DNA from 3 places in the Bacillus sp. JJ1609 genome. Region 3 is predicted to be linked to each of the others. Evidence: predicted binding sites of a transcription regulator. Region 3 holds the regulator's gene; each other region holds the start of a gene.
The links. Region 3 encodes Rex, which represses fermentation and respiration genes when NADH is low (regulators of the CRP and FNR family bind a similar motif). Its sites were predicted from a motif close to TTGTGAAATATTTCACAA; they were not measured.
Positions count from the first base shown of each region.

Region 1: V7654_RS10905 (formate/nitrite transporter family protein) is a predicted target of Rex. The motif match lies at 2,809-2,826, and genes of this name have one in related genera.
Region 2: pflB (formate C-acetyltransferase) is a predicted target of Rex. The motif match lies at 3,912-3,929, and genes of this name have one in related genera.

Region 1 covers NZ_JBALSS010000012.1:4,077-10,567, forward strand. The annotation lists gene V7654_RS10890 (YozQ family protein) at 1-111, opposite strand, end outside; gene V7654_RS10895 (MFS transporter) at 345-1,517, opposite strand; gene V7654_RS10900 (XapX domain-containing protein) at 1,732-1,899, shown strand; gene V7654_RS10905 (formate/nitrite transporter family protein) at 1,962-2,795, opposite strand; gene V7654_RS10910 (endonuclease MutS2) at 3,283-5,208, opposite strand; gene V7654_RS10915 (Crp/Fnr family transcriptional regulator) at 6,040-6,491, shown strand, end outside.
Region 2 covers NZ_JBALSS010000012.1:19,816-26,306, reverse strand. The annotation lists gene V7654_RS10990 (urease accessory protein UreH domain-containing protein) at 1-663, opposite strand, end outside; gene pflA (pyruvate formate-lyase-activating protein) at 774-1,517, opposite strand; gene pflB (formate C-acetyltransferase) at 1,600-3,825, opposite strand; gene V7654_RS10975 (cupredoxin domain-containing protein) at 4,166-4,615, opposite strand; gene V7654_RS10970 (DHH family phosphoesterase) at 4,758-5,957, shown strand; gene V7654_RS10965 (D-alanyl-D-alanine carboxypeptidase family protein) at 6,279-6,491, shown strand, end outside.
Region 3 covers NZ_JBALSS010000039.1:17,054-23,544, reverse strand. The annotation lists gene V7654_RS22185 (ABC-F family ATP-binding cassette domain-containing protein) at 71-1,999, opposite strand; gene moaC (cyclic pyranopterin monophosphate synthase MoaC) at 2,169-2,663, shown strand; gene V7654_RS22175 (redox-sensing transcriptional repressor Rex) at 2,691-3,347, shown strand; gene V7654_RS22170 (YdiK family protein) at 3,379-3,579, opposite strand; gene V7654_RS22165 (CPBP family intramembrane glutamic endopeptidase) at 3,583-4,314, opposite strand; gene groES (co-chaperone GroES) at 4,748-5,032, shown strand; gene groL (chaperonin GroEL) at 5,213-6,491, shown strand, end outside.

The DNA of each region.
Region 1 (6,491 bases), on a different contig from region 3:
CTGTTCATGTGTAACTGCAAGCCCATTCGAAAGCTCATCATTTCGTTTGTAGTCAGAAGTATCAAACATACGGCCTGCAAGGTCAGTATTCTTGCTTTCTCCCATTTCCATCAAATTCCCTCCTTTCCGTAACTATGTTTATTTTTTGATATTAAAGTCAAAACCATACTTTAAGAATCACAAAACTCCTGGTCAACCATCACCTTTATTCCTTTCATGCTTATAATAAAATAGCTTAACCTTTGGGATTTCCTTTCCCTTAGAATAAAGGCACAAAAATAATCTGTTGCTGTTTTATGCAAAATCATACTTAAAACCCCTTCTTAAATGAAGGGGTTTTATTTTTAACTATAGGTTTGTACTTGCATTTTTTTATGATCCTGTAGAAGCCAGACTGTCAAAAGAACACCTATGAACGTGAGGAAAGCGAAAAACAAATAAACTACATATATGGTGAATTCCTCAAATATAATGCCCCCGATAAATGTAAAAAACCAATTTCCAAGTCCATTGCCTACCGCAGAGTAAAATGTAACAGCCGTTGCGGTCATTTGAGAAGGTGTAATTTCCCTAATATATTGCAGCCCTGCCGGAATAAATAATCCAAGTGAAAATCCTTGAATGACAGCCGAGAAATAAATAAGAGACAAACTTGGTTCAGTAAAATAAAATATCCATCTTATTAATGATACTAATGAAGCAATTAAAGCTACCTGAATCAATCCAAGCTTGCTGATCCAACCGCCTGCCACCCTCATAAACGGAATTTCGGATAACACAGCGATCAGAAATGCAATTCCAATTCCTGTGTATGTTCCTCCTCTATCCTCTACAAATAAGCTAAAATAAAAGTTATTGGCAAGGTTTGGACCGAAAATTAAGAATGTCACAGCCAGGAATACAAGGAATCGTTTCATTCCCATTAACTCCTTCATACCAGACATCATTCTACTAGGTGTATCAGCAGCTTCTTTCGGCATTTTAACAGAAAGAACTGCAGCGATCAGCAAGGTTATAAAAAAACTATAAAAAATCACCTGAGGATTCCATTCAGATAATTTCCCCATTATAAAAACAGCAATTCCGAAGCCAAGTGAGCCAAACAAGCGGATATTTCCATAATTCACGCCAGCATTGCTAGTATATTTTAACGAAATGCTATCCGACAAAGGGATAATGGCACTTTGAAATATTGCAAGGATGGTTGCAGCGAGAATGAATGAGAAGAAACTTTCAAAAAACAGATAACCGAGTGCAGCAATTCCAGTTATCAGGGTTGTTAAAGTCAACAGCCGATTATGAAGATTTTTCATATCCGAAATCATGCCCCAAAAGGGCTGAAAGAAAATCATGATGACAGGGCCGATGGACAGAATGATTCCTATTTGATATCCATTTAATTTTTCAACTTCACTTAGATACACGCTCAATAAAGGAAACAAACTTCCGAATCCAAAAAACACAAAAAGGTAGAAGCCTTGCATCGAATAAATATCTCGCTTAACTCGCGTCTCCATAAATGCCCTCCGTACTTTACAAGTTGTAGAGTTATATTTTACCACTATTTAAATATAAGAATAGTTTATTTAAATGAGAGGATAATAAAAGAAAATATAAAGCGTTTCCATTTGCTATTTATCATGTTAAAATAATGTTGCTTTGAAGTGATCAGACGTCTGCTCACTATTTTATTGTTCATCATCAATTTGAACCACATGAGGCGGTGATTTTATGAAAGAAGTTGTGTTAAGCTTACTTGCAGGATTATTAGTAGGGGTTGTTTTCAAATTTTTAAAACTGCCGCTGCCAGCGCCACCTGTTCTTGCCGGAGTTCTTGGTATTGTCGGGGTGTATTTAGGTGGATTGGCCGGGGAATGGATTTTAAATTATTTCAAATGATTTAATTAAGGCTTTAACAGCCAAAAAAAATCCACGGAAATCCGCGGATTTTTTGTTTATTTTTATAGAACTTTTTGCCTGTAAACAGGTTTTGCAGACGGAAGGCTTTTGCTGCTCATAGCTTCTGCAGGTTTCGCGTTAAGGTAAATATATATGGAGCCTACAAAAAATGCTCCACCGATAATATTACCAATCGTAACAGGCACTAGATTAAATAAGCCTAAAGCCAGACTGATTGTTTCTGGATGCGGAATAAGAAGTGCAATCGAAAATAAAACCATATTTGCGATGCTATGTTCAAATCCTGATACTACAAAGGCAAAGACAAGCAGCAGCGTAACCCCGATTTTAGCTCCATCTCCTTTTATTTGTAAAGGAATCCATACAGCCAGGCATACAAGCCAGTTGCAAAGGATTGCTCGGAAAAATAACTGATAAACCGGAGTGTTCATTTTCATATTTACCGTTTCCATCATATACTGGGATTTTTCCGGCGAGGAAAATAGACCTGAAAGCATTATGATTACAGCAAAAAAAACAGCTCCTAAAAAATTCCCAGCATAACAAGCTATCCAGTTTTTCACCGTATCCATCCATGAAGTTGCTTTTTTTAATGAACTGATCGTCAGCATCATCGTATTGCTAGTGAATAATTCTGCTCCTCCGTATAAAATCAGTACAAGTGCCAGTCCAAAGAAAATCGAGCTTACAATTGGAGTTCCAGGAGAATGCAAATCATAGAAGTATTCACCCAGCCGATATGAAACCATAATTCCAAAACCAATATACACAGCAGCTAGAGCTGATCGCAACAGATACTTCGTTTTTGATTCATTCAAATAGCCCCTCTTTTTAAGCGCTGTGTTCACTGCCTGGTCGATAGGCTGTACATCCATAAAAGACCTCCATTTGTGAATTATATCACAATCATATTATGTCTTAATCTTATACCTGTAGCCTCCTTTTGTTAATAGATTTTGCCATGAACTAATTTTGACAGTTATTGAAGCGTTTTCATAAGGTTGCAACCCCGGTCTCTTAGAATTCCAATGGTCTCTGTATGCTGTTTCCAGTGATTTACTGACTTTCGTTCTACATGAGGTAGGGGATTCCCCTCGTTATTTACGCCTAATTTGTATAATTTGTGGCTTTTCTTTTTAGTAAGATGTTTCATCTGCTGGCGCACACATTCCGAAGGCTTCCATGTCTCACTTTTGCCACAATACATTGAATAAACTTCTATGAATCAACACCACATGTACAAAATACAAATGTTTTTCAATGAGTCACTCGCTTTCCGCTCCAGCTAACATAGTACCAAATCAATAATGAAATGTATCATAGAGTATGTAAAAAAGCCCTCTAAGAAAAGGGCTTCTCCACTCAGGCATCATAATTTATAACTGTGCCATCTAAATGTTTTTTATCCATCTGGTTCAGAAGTTTACGGTTATGTTTTGATTCAAAGATAATATTGAAATCATAATCGGGCGGATATAGTTCTGCAGCAGGAATATTAAGCTTGAGACGCTTATAATTCACCTGGATCTTTTCACCCTTGATCTGGACAATATAATTCCCATTTTCATCTGGTCCTTTATAAATGATTCCAAGTTCACCCAGTGTGGATACGTGTACGCTATCTCCCATATCATATTGCGTTACAGTCTTTTTCTCTGCTGCAGGTCCCCTCTTTTTATGCTTATTCACTTTAATTTGCTGTTCCCTCCCTTTTAAGGCAGAAGGGTCATCTTCAAATAAAACAGTATAGTTTTTTTCTGCCTTATAAGTTATTTCATGTGCTCTTTCAATTAATTTTGGATGTATGCCAAGCTTAAGGGCAATAGCAAAGGCCTGACTGTCCCCGCCTTGCCCAATCCGTAAGCGATAAGTTGGCTTAAGGGTCTCGAGGGCAAATTCCATTGAACCATTCATGAAATCTGGATGCTGATCAGCAAAGTCTTTTATTTCACTATAATGAGTCGTTGCAAACAAGGTAGCACCTTTGTTATTAAGATTTTCCAAAATGGCCGTCGCCAGCCCCATACCTTCGCCAGGATCGGTGCCGGAACCTAGTTCATCAAGAAGGACAAGCGTTTTATCATTTGATTCTTTTAAAATCTCAATGATATTGACGATTCTTGAACTGAATGTGCTAAGATTCTGTTCAATGCTCTGTCCATCCCCTATATCGACAAGCACTTTATGAAAAATTCCTGATGTACTTTCATCTTCCACAGGCAAATGCAGCCCGCACTGGGCCATTAAGACAAGCAATCCAGCTGTTTTAATAGAAACCGTCTTACCACCAGTATTCGGCCCGGTTATGATCAAAGCTTGATAATCTGAACCAATTTCCATCGTTAACGGGACTGCTTTATCACCAAGCAGTGGATGTCTGGCATCCTTGAAGCTGATCAGGGACCCGTCATATATATTGACTCTTTTCGCATCAATGGCTCTGCAATACTTTGCTTTTGAAAATAACACATCATAATGGACCATCGTTTCGATAGCAAGGCGAATTTCTTTCTCTCTTCCTTCCGCCATACCAGTCAAAGATAGTAAAACTTTTTCTACCTCAGCCTGCTCGTCAGCGTAAAGCCATTCCATTTGCTCCTGGAAAGCACCGATTTCTTCTGGTTCAACGAATAGTGTCGATCCAGAAGCAGATGTATCGAGTACAGCTCCCTTCACTTTTGCTCGGTATTCCTTCTTAACTGGTATTACATACCGTCCATTTCTCTGGCTAATGACCGATTCCTGTAAAAAAGGTTTCATTTTCGCCGATTTAAGAACCTGATTAAGTCTTTCCTTTAACCGCTCCTCCTGGATTGCTATTTGCTTGCGGATTTTTAAAAGCTCTTTGGTCGCATAATCATCGATTTGTCCGTTTCGAATACACCTTTGTATTTCCGCTGCCAATTCCGGCAGTTCTTCAATTCCATATACATATGCTGAAACTCTGGGAGCGCAATATTCCTTTTCCTTCATAAACCTGCGTATTTTATTGCATGTTTCAAGAAAGTTCAACAGCATGACCAACTGGTCTGGCCTGAGAGGCACTCCTTTATGAAAGCCCTTCAAGACTAGTTCCATTCCCTCGAGACCATGGATTGGCACACTTGAACTGATTTTTAGGATCTCGATTGCCTCTGCCAGCTCCTCCTGCCGAGATGTAATTTGCTTGGCATTCACGGACGGAAGCATATCGTTCACTTTTTTGCGCCCAATCTCTGTCATAGCGAAGCTTGCGATCAATTCTTTGACCTTATTAAATCCTAGTACGTTAAATGTTTGTTCGTTCAATTTTATTTTCCTCCTTAAATTATAGGCTCTATTAAATTAGACTGTTGATCTCCGCTCCAGTCACTTACTTTTAGCGGGGAGTCCAGTGATCCCGCATAAGTCGAGCACCCTAAGCTCCGATCAACATGTGCTAATACCTTTAAAACAGCCAAGATTTTAAAAAAGTGTTTTGAAAAGATTGATGATTTGCAGAAGAATGAATAAATGGAACACAAAAAACCGCCATGGAACAATGTCCAAAGCGGCTTGAAGAATGCCTGGCGGTCCTTCCGCCGGCACTTTTTCCGATAAAAAAAAGCCGTGTACATGTACACAGCTTATGCTTTCGGATATCAGCATGCTTTACTATGTTCATTGTTCTTAACCTTCAATCCCGAACCATGGCTAAATAAACCTTTTAAAGGCCATGTTTAAAAAATTCCGGATTGACCGTATAAAATTAACGGATTAGTTAAGAACGACACCTAACATAAAACATACTCCTTATTAAAAAAGTTTCTTCCACCATAGAGTACCTTCAAAAATCTATAAAGTCAACCAGATTTCAGAATTTTTTACCAGGACTGTTTTTGCAATGATTTTGATTTATTTTTAATGCATTCCCCCTTTATAAGTGCTGCAAAATTTCCTTAAAAATGAATTAATAAAATCGACATAAATTCCGAAGTCATTTTTTACTTTTGTGTAAAAAGCAACAAAATTTACTAAAAGCCTTTTTCAAAAGATCGCATTATAAAATGTTCACATTTTCTCTATTGACCTGATGTTTATATTTCATTTAAATAAGGTTAAACAAAGGACGGAAAAGGTGGGGATTAAGTGGCCGGCCATATGGATCAAAGAAAATTTTCTTATGAAATAAGTGAATTAATAAAGGTTTCTGAAAAGATCGTAAAATATAAAAAAGGTAATTTTTTATTTAGAGAAGGCCAAGAAGCGAAGGAAATGTATATCATTCTTTCAGGAAAAGTACAAATCTCAAAAATGAATGCCGAGGGTAAGGAATTGAACTTGAGATTATGCAAGGAGAATGATATCGTCGGTGAACTTACGTTATTTACTGTTGGACCAAGATATTTATTCAACGCCAAGCTTCTCGAAGACGGTGAAGCTGCGGCGATCAATATTGAAAACCTGGAGCAAATTCTATTCAATAATAGCCAGCTGGCATATCAATTACTTAAGTGGATGAACGATCATATACGCAAAACGATCACGAAATTCCGCGACCTCGTCCTCCATGGCAAAAAAGGAGCACTTTATTCAACCCTCATCCGTCTTTG
Region 2 (6,491 bases), on a different contig from region 3:
AAGGATGCCAAATTTGCGGCTTTTCTTCATTAAGGAGCCATCAAGACCTATAAATGAAATGATCCCTGCAAAAATGATGACAGGAATTGAGGTGCCAATCGCAAAAATTGACGGCAAAGCAGCCCCGTATGACGAGCTAAGTACAATGGGCATAAGGGTGAAATAGAATAACGAAAACATGGTGGGACAAAACGCAATTGAGAAGCTTGCTCCCATTAAGTAAGAACCAGTTCGTCCATTTCCTTTCCATTTTGGCAAGAGCGTTGTTAACCTAGTTAGCCAATTAAGTGTCAATACGCCGATAAGAGTAAATCCAATCAGAACGAATAATGGCCCCATAAGCTTCCTGAACAATGAAAAAAAACCAGGCAAAATCTCCTGGAAGCTTTGGCCGATTAACCAAAAAGCCATTCCAAGCAAAGAGAAAACGGTGATTTTTCCTAGGATGAAGTAGCCTATATCAACCCATTGACTTCTTGTTTGCAGGCTGCGATTCCCATAATATGTGATGGCTCCAAGGTTTCCTGTCAGCTGGCAGGGTGCTAGGGCACCGACCAGTCCCAGCAAGAAACTCGCCAAAATAGGAATTTGTTCTGTTTGGTTAACCAGTGTAAAAAATGGACGGCTTAAGAACCGGCTGATATCATTGAAAAACTGATACATAGAGAAACTCCTCCACCTGCAGCTGATATCTTAATCATACTTGATAAATATCAAAAAGGTGTGCAGAAAAAAACAGCAAGACAACTTTGTCTGCTGTTTTTCATAACCTATTAAACTATTCGAACCTTGGCTGTCAATAATTCATATGCATTTTCAACTTCAGCATCGGCAGGAGGTTCAACGTCCTTTAAAGGATATTCCAGCCCTAGAGCCTCCCACTTGTAAACACCAAGCTTGTGGTACGGCAAAACTTCTACCTTTTTAACATTTTCAAGGGTTCCAATAAACTCTCCCAATTGAGTGAGGTCTTCGATATCGTTTGTCACTCCTGGTACAAGGACATGCCGTACCCAAATGGGAATATGATGGTCTGATAGGTAGCGGGCAAATTCAAGAATATGGTCATTAGCCATGCCTGTAAGTTTAATGTGCTTTTTCCTGTTGATTTGCTTCAAATCCAATAAGACTAGGTCAGTATATTTCATTAACTCCTCCAGTTGCTCCTGAAAGAGGGGCGCACTTGAAAAGCAGCCACCTGATGAATCAATAGCAGTATGGATGCCTAGCTTTTTACACTCCTTGAAAAGCTCTGTAATAAACGGAATCTGCAGCAATGGCTCACCACCACTGACAGTTATGCCCCCGCCTGATGATTGAATGAATGGTAAATAGGTAGTTAAATCATCGATGATTTCGGAAACAGCCACCTGTTTGCCAGTGCCGATCTCCCAGGTGTCTGCGTTATGGCAAAATTGGCAGCGCAGCAGGCACCCCTGTGTAAAGATAACGTAGCGGATTCCTGGTCCGTCGACAGTGCCAAATGTTTCGATAGAATGAATGTTTCCGTTCATGATGATTGCTCCTTTCTGGTAAAACAGGAGTTCCTCAGAGTAGGAGGGAACTCCTTGTTCTCCGCCGCTTTCATACGGCTATTCATTACATAGATTCATGGAAAGTACGGTTGATTACATCCATTTGCTGCTCGCGTGTCAGCTTGATGAAGTTTACTGCATAGCCAGATACACGGATGGTCAGCTGTGGATATTCTTCTGGGTGTGCCATGGCATTCATTAGAGTTTCTCTATTAAACACGTTAACATTTAAATGATGGCCATCTTTCATTGCGTAGCCATCGAGGATGGATACGAGATTGCTTGTGCGGCTTTCTTCCTCTTTTCCAAGCGCTTTTGGAACGATGGAGAAGGTGTTTGAGATTCCATCCATAGCATAGCTGTATGGTAGTTTTGCGACAGAAGACAGGGAAGCAAGAGTTCCTTTTGTATCCCGGCCATGCATTGGATTTGCTCCAGGAGCGAATGGCTCGCCAGCTCGTCTTCCGTCTGGTGTATTTCCGGTTTTCTTACCATATACAACGTTTGAAGTAATGGTAAGGATTGACATTGTATGCAATGAATTGCGGTAAGTTGGGTGCTTACGCAGCTTTTTCATAAAGGTTTTTACGATTTCAACTGCGATACTGTCAACGCGGTCATCATTATTTCCGTATTTAGGGAAATCACCTTCAGTTTCGAAGTCAACTGCAATGCCATTTTCATCGCGGATTACTTTAACCTTCCCGTATTTTATCGCGCTTAAGGAATCGGCTACGACGCTTAAACCGGCAATTCCTGTTGCCATTGTGCGAAGGACTTCAGTATCATGAAGCGCCATTTCGATTCTTTCATAGCTGTATTTGTCATGCATGTAATGAATGATGTTCAAAGTGTTGATATAGAGGCCTGCGAGCCATTCCATGACGTTATCGAATTTTGACATGACTTCATTATAGTCGAGAACTTCGCTTGTGATCGGGCTGAAACCTGGTGCCACTTGGATTTTAAGCTTCTCATCAACACCGCCATTGATGGCATAAAGCAGTGCTTTTGCTAGGTTTGCACGTGCACCGAAGAACTGCATCTGTTTTCCGATTTCCATTGCTGATACACAGCAGGCAATTCCATAGTCATCGCCATATTCAGGGCGCATCAGGTCATCGTTTTCATATTGTATTGAGCTGGTTTTAATCGACATTTCCGCACAATACTTCTTAAAGTTCTCTGGAAGGCCAGGAGACCATAAAACAGTCAGGTTAGGTTCAGGAGCAGGTCCCAGATTATCTAGTGTATGAAGGAATCTGAAAGAGTTTTTCGTAACAAGTGACTTGCCGCAATGCGCCATGCCGCCGATTGATTCCGTTACCCAGGTTGGGTCACCGCTGAACAATTCATTATAATCAGGTGTTCTTGCGAATTTTACAAGTCGGAGCTTCATGACGAAGTGGTCGACCAGTTCCTGTGCTTCTTGTTCAGTCAATGTGCCGTTTTGCAGGTCGCGCTCGATGAATATATCCAGGAAGGTAGCCACACGTCCTAGGCTCATTGCCGCACCGTTTTGCTCTTTTATTGCAGCTAGATAAGCAAAGTAAACCCATTGGAAAGCTTCTGTTGCGTTAGAAGCCGGCTTAGAAATATCATAGCCATAGCTTTCAGCAAGCTTTTTCAATTCATTTAATGCACGGTATTGTTCTGAAATTTCCTCTCTAAGGCGCATAGTGTCTTCTGTCATGACGCTGCTTGTCAAACCGTGGTCTTTCTTCTTTTGCTCCATAAGGAAGTCAACACCATACAGCGCAACACGGCGGTAGTCCCCAATGATGCGTCCGCGTCCATAAGCATCAGGAAGCCCAGTGATGATACCAGCTTTACGTGCCTGGAGCATTTCCTTTGTATAAACATCGAACACACCCTGGTTATGTGTCTTGCGGAAATCTGTGAAGATTTTTTCAACTTCCTTATTCAGTTCATAACCAAATGCTTCACATGCAGCCTTAGCCATGCGAATGCCTCCGAATGGCTGCATTGAGCGTTTAAATGGCTGATCGGTCTGGAAGCCAACAACCTTTTCTTTTGCTTTGTCCAGATATCCTGGGCCATGAGATGTGATGGTTGACACGACTTCTGTGTCCATATCCAAAACTCCGCCATTCTCGCGCTCCTGTTTTGTTAATTCCAGGACCTGCTGCCACAGAAGGTTTGTTTCCTCAGTGGCTCCTACCAGGAAGCTTGAATTACCTGTATATTCAGTGTAGTTATTTAAGATAAAATCTCGAACATTGATTTCTTCCAGCCAAGTACCGTTTTTAAAACCTTTCCACTGTTCCATTTTAAGTCACCTCAGAAGTAATTATTTATATAACAGTTATCACACTTTCATCATACTATGACTATAACAGTTTGGGTGTGACAATATTGTGAAATGATGAACAATGTGTGAATATCAATTGAAAATGTGTTTTTTGAATATTGTCCAAGTAAACTGTATTATAATTATCTATGACTTTATGGGTTCTGTTATATAAGAATATGTATGATAAATAATACTATCAGGAAACGTTGCCACTATGGATGTATTGTTTTGTATGTTTTGTGTCAAATAGAGGAGAAGGGGAGATAAAGAAAAAGAAAAAACAGGATATGGAATCCTGTTCTTAGAAAGGAATATATTAATCAACCACAATGTAAGCGATCATCGGACCGCTGTTTTCTGCTTTAGTGTGTATCATGCAAATAAGTCTATAGGTTCCTTCTTTGTCAAATTGCAGAGGAACGACTGTTTCTTCCCCCTTTTTAACAATACCTTTAATATCTGTACCTTCAATAATGAATGGGTGTTCTTTTCCATTAACCCCTAAAATTTTTAATCGGACTTTTTCTCCTTTTTCAACAAAGATGGTTCCTGGGTCCCAACGATAGGCCTCAATTTCTTTTCCATCTTCTGTTGATGATTTAAATTCACCGGTTACCAGGTGAATCTCACGGATTGTCTCTTTTTGCTGGCTAATAGCTGGAGTGGCATCCGACTTGAAGTTCATCCAAAATGATCCAATTATAGCAAGAAGAGCAAGTACGCCCACTAAGTATAATGCTCTTTTTTTCACAACGATGAAATGCATATTTTCACCTCCTTTTTAAATATTTATGCTCGTCCATATAAAGAACTTGTCTAAATTTTTCAGGTTTCTATGTGTTTTTTTAGAGGAATAGTTTGAAACCAGTAAACAAACCATAAATTAGAGAAAATGTAAGGAGGAAGCTATGTACCGTTTATTCACACATAACGATCTGGATGGAGTTGCCTGCGGGATTCTATTTAGGCTTGCCTTTGGAGAAAGAGTGGAGGTTCGATATAATTCGGTTTCTGGTCTAAACTTTCAGGTGGAGCGATATTTTGAAAGAATGAATGACAGAATGAAGAAAGAGGATTTATTGTTTATTACTGATCTGTCAGTCAATAGTGAGATGGCTGAAAAAATAAATGAATTTGTTTTAGCTGGAGGAAAAGCAAAGCTGATTGACCACCATAAAACAGCTTTGCATTTCAATGATTACACTTGGGGCGATGTTAAAGTAGAAGACCAAAACGGGACGCTAACAAGTGCTGCTTCGCTGGTATATGAATATCTAGTTAATGAGAAGCATTTGCAAAAAAATGAGTCAATAGATGAATTTGTAGAACTCGTCAGGCAGTATGATACATGGGACTGGGATATTCTCAAAAATTACAAGGCGAAAAACTTAAATGATTTATTTTTTATGATATCGATAGAAGATTTTGAAGAACGGATTGTTCCTCGTCTCCAGACAGGAGAGCATTTTGAATTTGATGAATTTGAGCAAAAACTGCTGGAAATGGAAGAAGATAAAATTGATCGATATATTAGAAGGAAGAAGCGTGAAATTGTACAGATAAACTCAAATGGACTATATGGGGGGATTGTCCACGCTGAATCCTACCATTCTGAATTGGGTAATGAACTAGGGAAAGAATTCCTTCATCTGGATTATATAGCCATTATCAATTTGGGAGGCAAAAAAATCAGTTTCAGGACCATACATGACAATGTAGATGTTTCAGCTGTTGCAGGAGAGTATGGTGGTGGTGGTCACGCAAAGGCGGCTGGATGTTCAATGAGCGGTGAAGCATATACTCGCTACATAGATGAAGCCTTTCCTCTCGATCCTATCAGACAGGATGCAGCAAGAAATGTTTATAACCTCAAGGAATCAAAGAATGGCTGTCTTTATGAGAATAGAGAAAGGAATTTATTTTTGATTTATGCTGAGGGAAAGGAATATTTTGTGTCGCTAAGTAACAATGATAAATTAGGGCCGTATGAGAGTTTTTCCGATGCAGAGCGTCATTTGAAAAGAGATTATGGGGCAGCTCTAGCCAGAGATGAGATATATGTGCCTTATCTTGAATCAATAGTATTTAAACACGTCATTACTAAATAGCCCATCAAGATTTTCTTGATGGGCTTATATTTTGTGATCCATTAACGGCCTTGTCTGAAGATATAGAAGAGAATCTCTAAGGCATTGATTGCCTTTTCGCAATGTTTAAAATGCCCGGCAGCATTTTCTTTGCCAAAGCAATTCACCAACTCAAAAACTCCTTTTTTAACTAATTTCGCCCCAAAGTTCACTGGTTTTCCGCTGAATTTTAACTATAATGCTTTAATATTCCATTATTATTAAAATTCAATAACTTTGCAGAAATCTAGTTATATATTTGCTAAAATTATACTCGGAGACTAGGATAATGGATGTGTTTGAATGAAGAAATTAATAATACTTTCTATATTGATCATGTTTGGATTTAATACCTTAAATGAACCTGTACAGGCTGAAGATGATTTCGCTGAACTAACGTCGGAGGCTGCTGTATTAATGGACACACAGTCGGGTGCGATACTCTTCGGTAAAAATGAAGAGGTGAAAATGTATCCTGCAAGCCTCACTAAGATTGCTACAGCAATCTATGCAATT
Region 3 (6,491 bases):
AATGCCCTGAAAATAAAAAGCCGGGCAGCAATTCGCCGCCCGGCACATATCTCCGTCAATCTGTATTCTTTTATGCCAACTCTGTCCATTCTTCCATCAATACATCGAGCTTGTCTTTGGCCGTTTCGATTTTGCTGTTAATATCGGCTGCTTTTTCGTGGTCCTGGAAGACTTCCGGATCACATAAGAGTTCTTCGTATTCAGCGACCTCCAATTCAAGCTGCTCGATCGCTGCTTCGACTTCTTCCATACGCCGTTTGCGCTGGCGTTCCAGCTTCTTTGATTCTTTATCCTGCTGATAGGAGTTTTTATCTTGTTTAGAAGAATCTACAGAACTGCTTGAAGCTTTCGCTGACTGTTCGGCGAGTGCTTTCAGTTCTTGCTGTTCGAGCTTTTTCTCAAGGTAATAATCATAATCACCCAGGAATTCGGCTGCACCATTGCGGTCGAGTTCAATGACCTTTGTGGCGATCCTGTTGATAAAATAACGGTCGTGCGAAACAAACAGGATTGTGCCTGGATAATCGATTAGTGCGTTTTCAAGCACTTCTTTGCTGTCTAAATCCAAGTGGTTCGTCGGCTCGTCCAGAATTAAGAAGTTTGATTTTTGCAGCATTAGCTTAGCAAGGGCAAGACGTGCTTTTTCGCCGCCGCTCAAAGTGGAGACAATTTTCAATACATCGTCGCCGGAGAATAGGAAATTGCCCAGAATAGTGCGAATTTCTTTTTCCGGCTTAAGTGGATATTCGTCCCAAAGCTCGTTTAGTACCTTTTTATTTGAGCTTAGCTCAGCCTGTTCCTGGTCATAATAACCGATCGATACGTTTGAACCATAGTGGATGCTGCCGGCGATCGAAGGAAGCTTTTCAACGATTGTCTTCAGCAAGGTTGATTTGCCGACACCGTTTGGTCCAACTAAGGCAGTGCTATCGCCCCGAGATAGATTGAATGAGATATTTTCAGAAACGGCGTCATCGCTATATCCTACAGCGAGTGAATCAGCCTTTAGGACATCGTTTCCGCTCTGGCGTTCAATCTGAAAGCTAAATGAAGCGGATTTTTCATCGCCAAGTGGCTTGTCCATCCGGTCAATCTTTTCTAGCTGTTTCCTGCGGCTTTGAGCTCTTTTAGTAGTAGAAGCACGCGCAAGGTTTCTCTGGATGAAATCCTGGAGCTTTGAAATCTCATCCTGCTGCTTTTCAAAAAGCTTCATATCCCGTTCGTAGTTTTCAGCTTTTTGGTTCAAGTAAGAGGTGTAGTTCCCAGGGAATTTTGCCAGCTGATGGCGAGAAATTTCATATACCTGATTTACGACTTTATCAAGGAAGTAACGGTCATGGGAAACAATCAGGATTGCTCCATCATAGCCCTGAAGGTACTTTTCCAGCCAAGAAAGAGTGTCGATATCTAGGTGGTTTGTCGGTTCGTCCAGAATTAAAATATCCGGGCGGGTCAAAAGGAGTTTAGCTAAAGCAAGCCTTGTTTTTTGGCCTCCGCTTAATGTGGATATTTTTGTGGAATAATCAAATGTATGGAAGTTCAGGCCATGGAGTACGGAGCGGATGTCGGCTTCATATTGATAACCGCCTTTCTCCTTGAACTGGACCTGCAAGAGATCATATTCCTTGAGAACTCTGTCATATTCAGTCTGATTTGTCAGAATGTCAGAATCTGACATTTTTTCCTCTAGCCGCCGCAGATCTTTTTCCATGGAATGCAGATGGTTAAAAACGCCTAGCATTTCTTCCCAGATGCTTTTTTCGGATTCGAGACCTGTATTCTGTGCCAGGTACCCGATCGTCGTCCCTTTAGGGCGGATGATCTCACCGCTGTCATGCGCCTCCTGCCCGGCGATGATCTTCAGCAGGGTCGATTTGCCCGCTCCGTTGCGGCCAACTAAAGCAACACGGTCATGGGTCTGTATTTCAAACTTTATATTCGATAAAATAAGATCAGCAGCGAAATATTTTGTCAGCTGATTAACTTGTAATAATATCATTATTTTTCACCTCTATAGCCTTAGAGATAGTGTAACCCATTCACATAGGCTCGGCAATATATGAGATCCACCAAAAACTAGGAATGACAAGGAATTTGTGAAGTCAGCAACAAAGTTCACACACAACTTTGTGAAAATAGTGTATCATTTGGTTGAAGGGAGCTTGAATATGTCAGAATTTACTCATTTTAACGAAGAAGGCAGAGCGAAAATGGTGGATGTCAGCGATAAACCTGAGACGGTCCGCACGGCAATCGCCCATTCAAGCATAATTGTGAATGAAGATATATATATAAGAATCACAGAAAATAAGATGAAAAAAGGGGATGTGCTGGCGGTTGCACAGGTAGCGGGCATCATGGCGGCCAAGAAGACGTCGGAAATTATCCCAATGTGCCATCCACTTCCATTAACAGGCATTGACCTCAGCTTTGATTGGGAGCAAAATGGAAATGACTATAGTTTAAATATCACCGCCTCTGTAAAAACAAAAGGAAATACAGGTGTGGAAATGGAAGCGTTAACAGCAGCTTCAGCATGTGCGCTGACTGTTTATGATATGTGCAAGGCCGTAGACAAGGGCATGGTGATCGGCAAGACGTATTTAGTCGAGAAAACCGGTGGGAAAAACGGCGATTTTAAGAGAGAAGAGAAGCTTAAATAGAAATTTTAATTGGGTGGAGGATGGAGAATGACGAACGAACCTATGAAAATTCCGCAGGCAACCGCAAAACGCTTGCCGCTGTATTATCGCTTCTTATTGAACTTACATTCTTCAGGTAAACAAAGAGTGTCATCTGCGGAGTTAAGTGAAGCGGTAAAAGTGGATTCAGCGACAATCAGAAGGGATTTTTCTTACTTTGGAGCCTTAGGTAAAAAGGGGTACGGCTACAATGTGAATTATCTCCTGACATTTTTCCGAAAGACACTGGATCAGGACGAGCTGACCAAAGTGGCGCTAATCGGGGTCGGGAATCTTGGAACGGCATTTTTAAATTATAATTTCTCAAAAAACAATAATACGAAAATCGAAATTGCCTTTGATGTGGATGAGGGCAAAGTAGGCACCATAATGGGTGATGTGTCTGTATATCACATGGATGAGCTGGACAAAAAAGTCGTCGAGGAAGGTATTCAGGTGGCCATCCTTACCGTGCCGTCTGCGGTAGCACAGCCTATTACCGACCGATTGGTCCAGGCGAATATCAAGGGAATTCTAAATTTTACACCTGCACGATTGAATGTACCCAACTCTATCAGGATTCACCATATTGACCTGTCTGTAGAGCTGCAATCATTGATTTATTTCCTCAAGCATTATCCGACTAATTCTGAAACAGAAGAATAATAAGAAAAATAGCCTCTTCGGGATGAAGAGGCTATTTTTTCTGGATTTGCTTGAGTTTGAAATGGAACAGGATCATCCGGATGCCTGAACCGAAGTCGAAGGTCGCGAGCATGACGAGGAGGTAAGTGAAGAATCCCCAGCCGGTTTCATTGACATTCTGGATGGCGAAGTAGGTGAACAAGCTGCCTAGCAAGATGTAGACAATGCCTGAAAATAAAGGCGATTGCTTCATAACTTAAAGTCCCCCAATAAAGCTCTGGATTTTTTCTGCTTCTCTTATCATTCTCTCGATGTCTTCCCTGAATACGGATTGAAGCAGGACAACGAACGTATTCATTGTGACATGGGCTATGATCGGAACGATGATCCGCTTTGTTTTTACATAAAGGAAAGCAAACGTAAAGCCCATGGCCGAATACAGGATGACATGCTCCGGCTCGAAATGCGCGAGTGCAAAGATCACTGAACTGATTAACGCAGCAAAAAAGAAATTCATTTTCTTATGCAGGCTTCCGAAGATGATTTTTCGGAAGACGATTTCTTCTAAAATTGGCCCGATGATCGAGCTGACAAGAATCACAATCGGAAAGTTCTCAATGAGGTTGATAATCTCCTGAGTATTTTCCGAGCCCATTTCAATTCCGAGCAGCCTTTCAATGCTTGCTGCAAAGGATTGAGCCATCAATGCAAGAAATACACCTGCGACGGCCCAGGCAGCCGAGCTTGCTGGCGATGCCATTCCGCGCAAATCTGCCTGCATCTTTGATTCTTTCCGTAAAATCAGCAGCACGATGATCAGTGTAAGTGTAAAGCTGATGACAAGCCAGTAAGGAATCGATAGGGTTTCCATTTCCTTAAGACTCTTACCCATACCAGCTCCCACAAAGGCAACGAGCGGAATTCCGACCAGGCTTGAAAGCTGCATGACAATATAGGCGATGATAATGTACCAGTATTCCTTTTTCAATATAAAAACTCCTTTTAGGCCTTTTCGTAAACTTAATGACTTTATATACGTTTTAATATGATTAAAGTTCCGTAATGCTATCTCTCCATTTTACTAGTAAGCAGCTTGAAAGTTCAAATCGTAGGATGCTGCCTAAAATAAATGGTTAAATATTCGGGGAAACCGCATACTCTTTAAGGTGGCCTTTTTTATACAAGCTTATATTAAAATTCGGAGAAATTTGCCGTCGAACATTGTGGAAAGGGAACGAAAAATAGTCCTTGCTGTTACTGGATTCCTAGCCAGGAACCTTATATAAATTTTATAAAAAAAATTGGACTTCATGCTTGCAAAAAAAATGGAGATTCATTAATATATAAATTGTGTTAGCACTCGATTGAGGAGAGTGCTAATAAAAAACAAATCTACATATTATTTGAGGAGGTTGATTCACTTGATTAAGCCATTAGGTGATCGCATTATTATTGAGCTTGTTGAGTCTGAAGAAAAAACTGCAAGCGGTATCGTTTTACCCGACACAGCGAAAGAAAAACCTCAAGAAGGTAAAGTCGTAGCTGTTGGCACTGGACGTGTCCTTGAAAACGGAGAGCGCGTGGCACTTGAAGTTGAAGTTGGCAACCGCATTATCTTCTCAAAATACGCTGGTACAGAAGTGAAGTACCAGGGAACTGAGTACCTGATCTTGCGTGAAAACGACATTCTTGCTGTAGTTGAATAGAAAAGCGGAAGCGCCTTGGTCAGCCCCGACAAGCGCTGGAGGGCTGGCCAGTGAAGTCGCTTTTTGACTTCATTGGCAGACCGAAGCGACTCGAGGGGCTAGGCGCTGGAGCTAGACACAATATGTGTTGAAGTTTCGTCTATCTTTTATATAACACAAATTTGAGGAGGGTTTTATAAAATGGCAAAAGACATTTTGTTCAGTGAAGAAGCACGCCGTGCGATGCTTCGCGGAGTTGACGCTCTTGCAAATGCGGTAAAAGTTACTCTTGGACCTAAAGGACGCAACGTGGTTCTTGAGAAGAAATTTGGATCACCACTAATCACAAACGATGGTGTGACAATCGCGAAAGAAATCGAACTTGAAGATGCTTTCGAAAACATGGGTGCTAAGCTTGTTGCTGAAGTAGCAAGCAAGACAAATGATGTTGCTGGTGACGGTACGACTACTGCGACAGTTCTTGCTCAAGCAATGATCCGTGAAGGTCTTAAGAACGTAACTGCGGGCGCTAACCCAATGGGCATCCGTAAAGGTATGGAAAAGGCTGTTATCACTGCTGTGGAAGAATTAAAGACTATTTCTAAGCCAATCGAAGGCAAAGCTTCAATCGCTCAAGTAGCATCAATCTCTGCTGCTGACGAAGAAGTTGGTCAATTGATTGCTGAAGCAATGGAGCGCGTTGGCAACGACGGCGTTATTACAATCGAAGAATCTAAAGGCTTCACAACAGAATTAGACGTTGTAGAAGGTATGCAGTTCGACCGCGGATATGCATCTCCATACATGGTAACTGATTCTGACAAAATGGAAGCAGTTCTTGAAAATCCATATATCTTGATCACTGACAAGAAGATCGCAAGCATCCAGGAAATCCTTCCTGTACTTGAGCAAGTTGTACAGCAAGGCAAGCCATTATTGATGATTGCTGAAGATGTTGAAGGTGAAGCACTTGCTACATTAGTAGTTAACAAGCTTCGCGGAACATTCAATGCAGTTGCAGTTAAAGCTCCTGGCTTCGGTGACCGCCGCAAAGCTATGCTAGAAGATATCGCTGCATTAACTGGCGGAGAAGTGATCACTGAAGAGCTTGGCCGTGAACTTAAATCTGCTACAATCACATCTTTAGGACGCGCTTCTAAAGTTGTTGTTTCAAAAGAAAACACGACAATCGTTGAAGGTGCTGGAGACAGCGCTCAAATCGCTAGCCGTGTTAACCAGATCCGCGTTCAAATGGAAGAAACAACTTCTGAATTTGACCGTGAAAAGCTACAAGAGCGCTTAGCTAAATTAGCTGGCGGCGTTGCAGTAATCAAAGTTGGTGCTGCTACTGAAACTGAATTAAAAGAACGCAAGCTTCGCATTGAAGATGCATTGAACTCAACTCGCGCTGCAGTTGAAGAAGGTATCGTATCCGGTGGTGGCGTTGCGCTTCTAAACGTTTACAACAAAGTATCTGAAA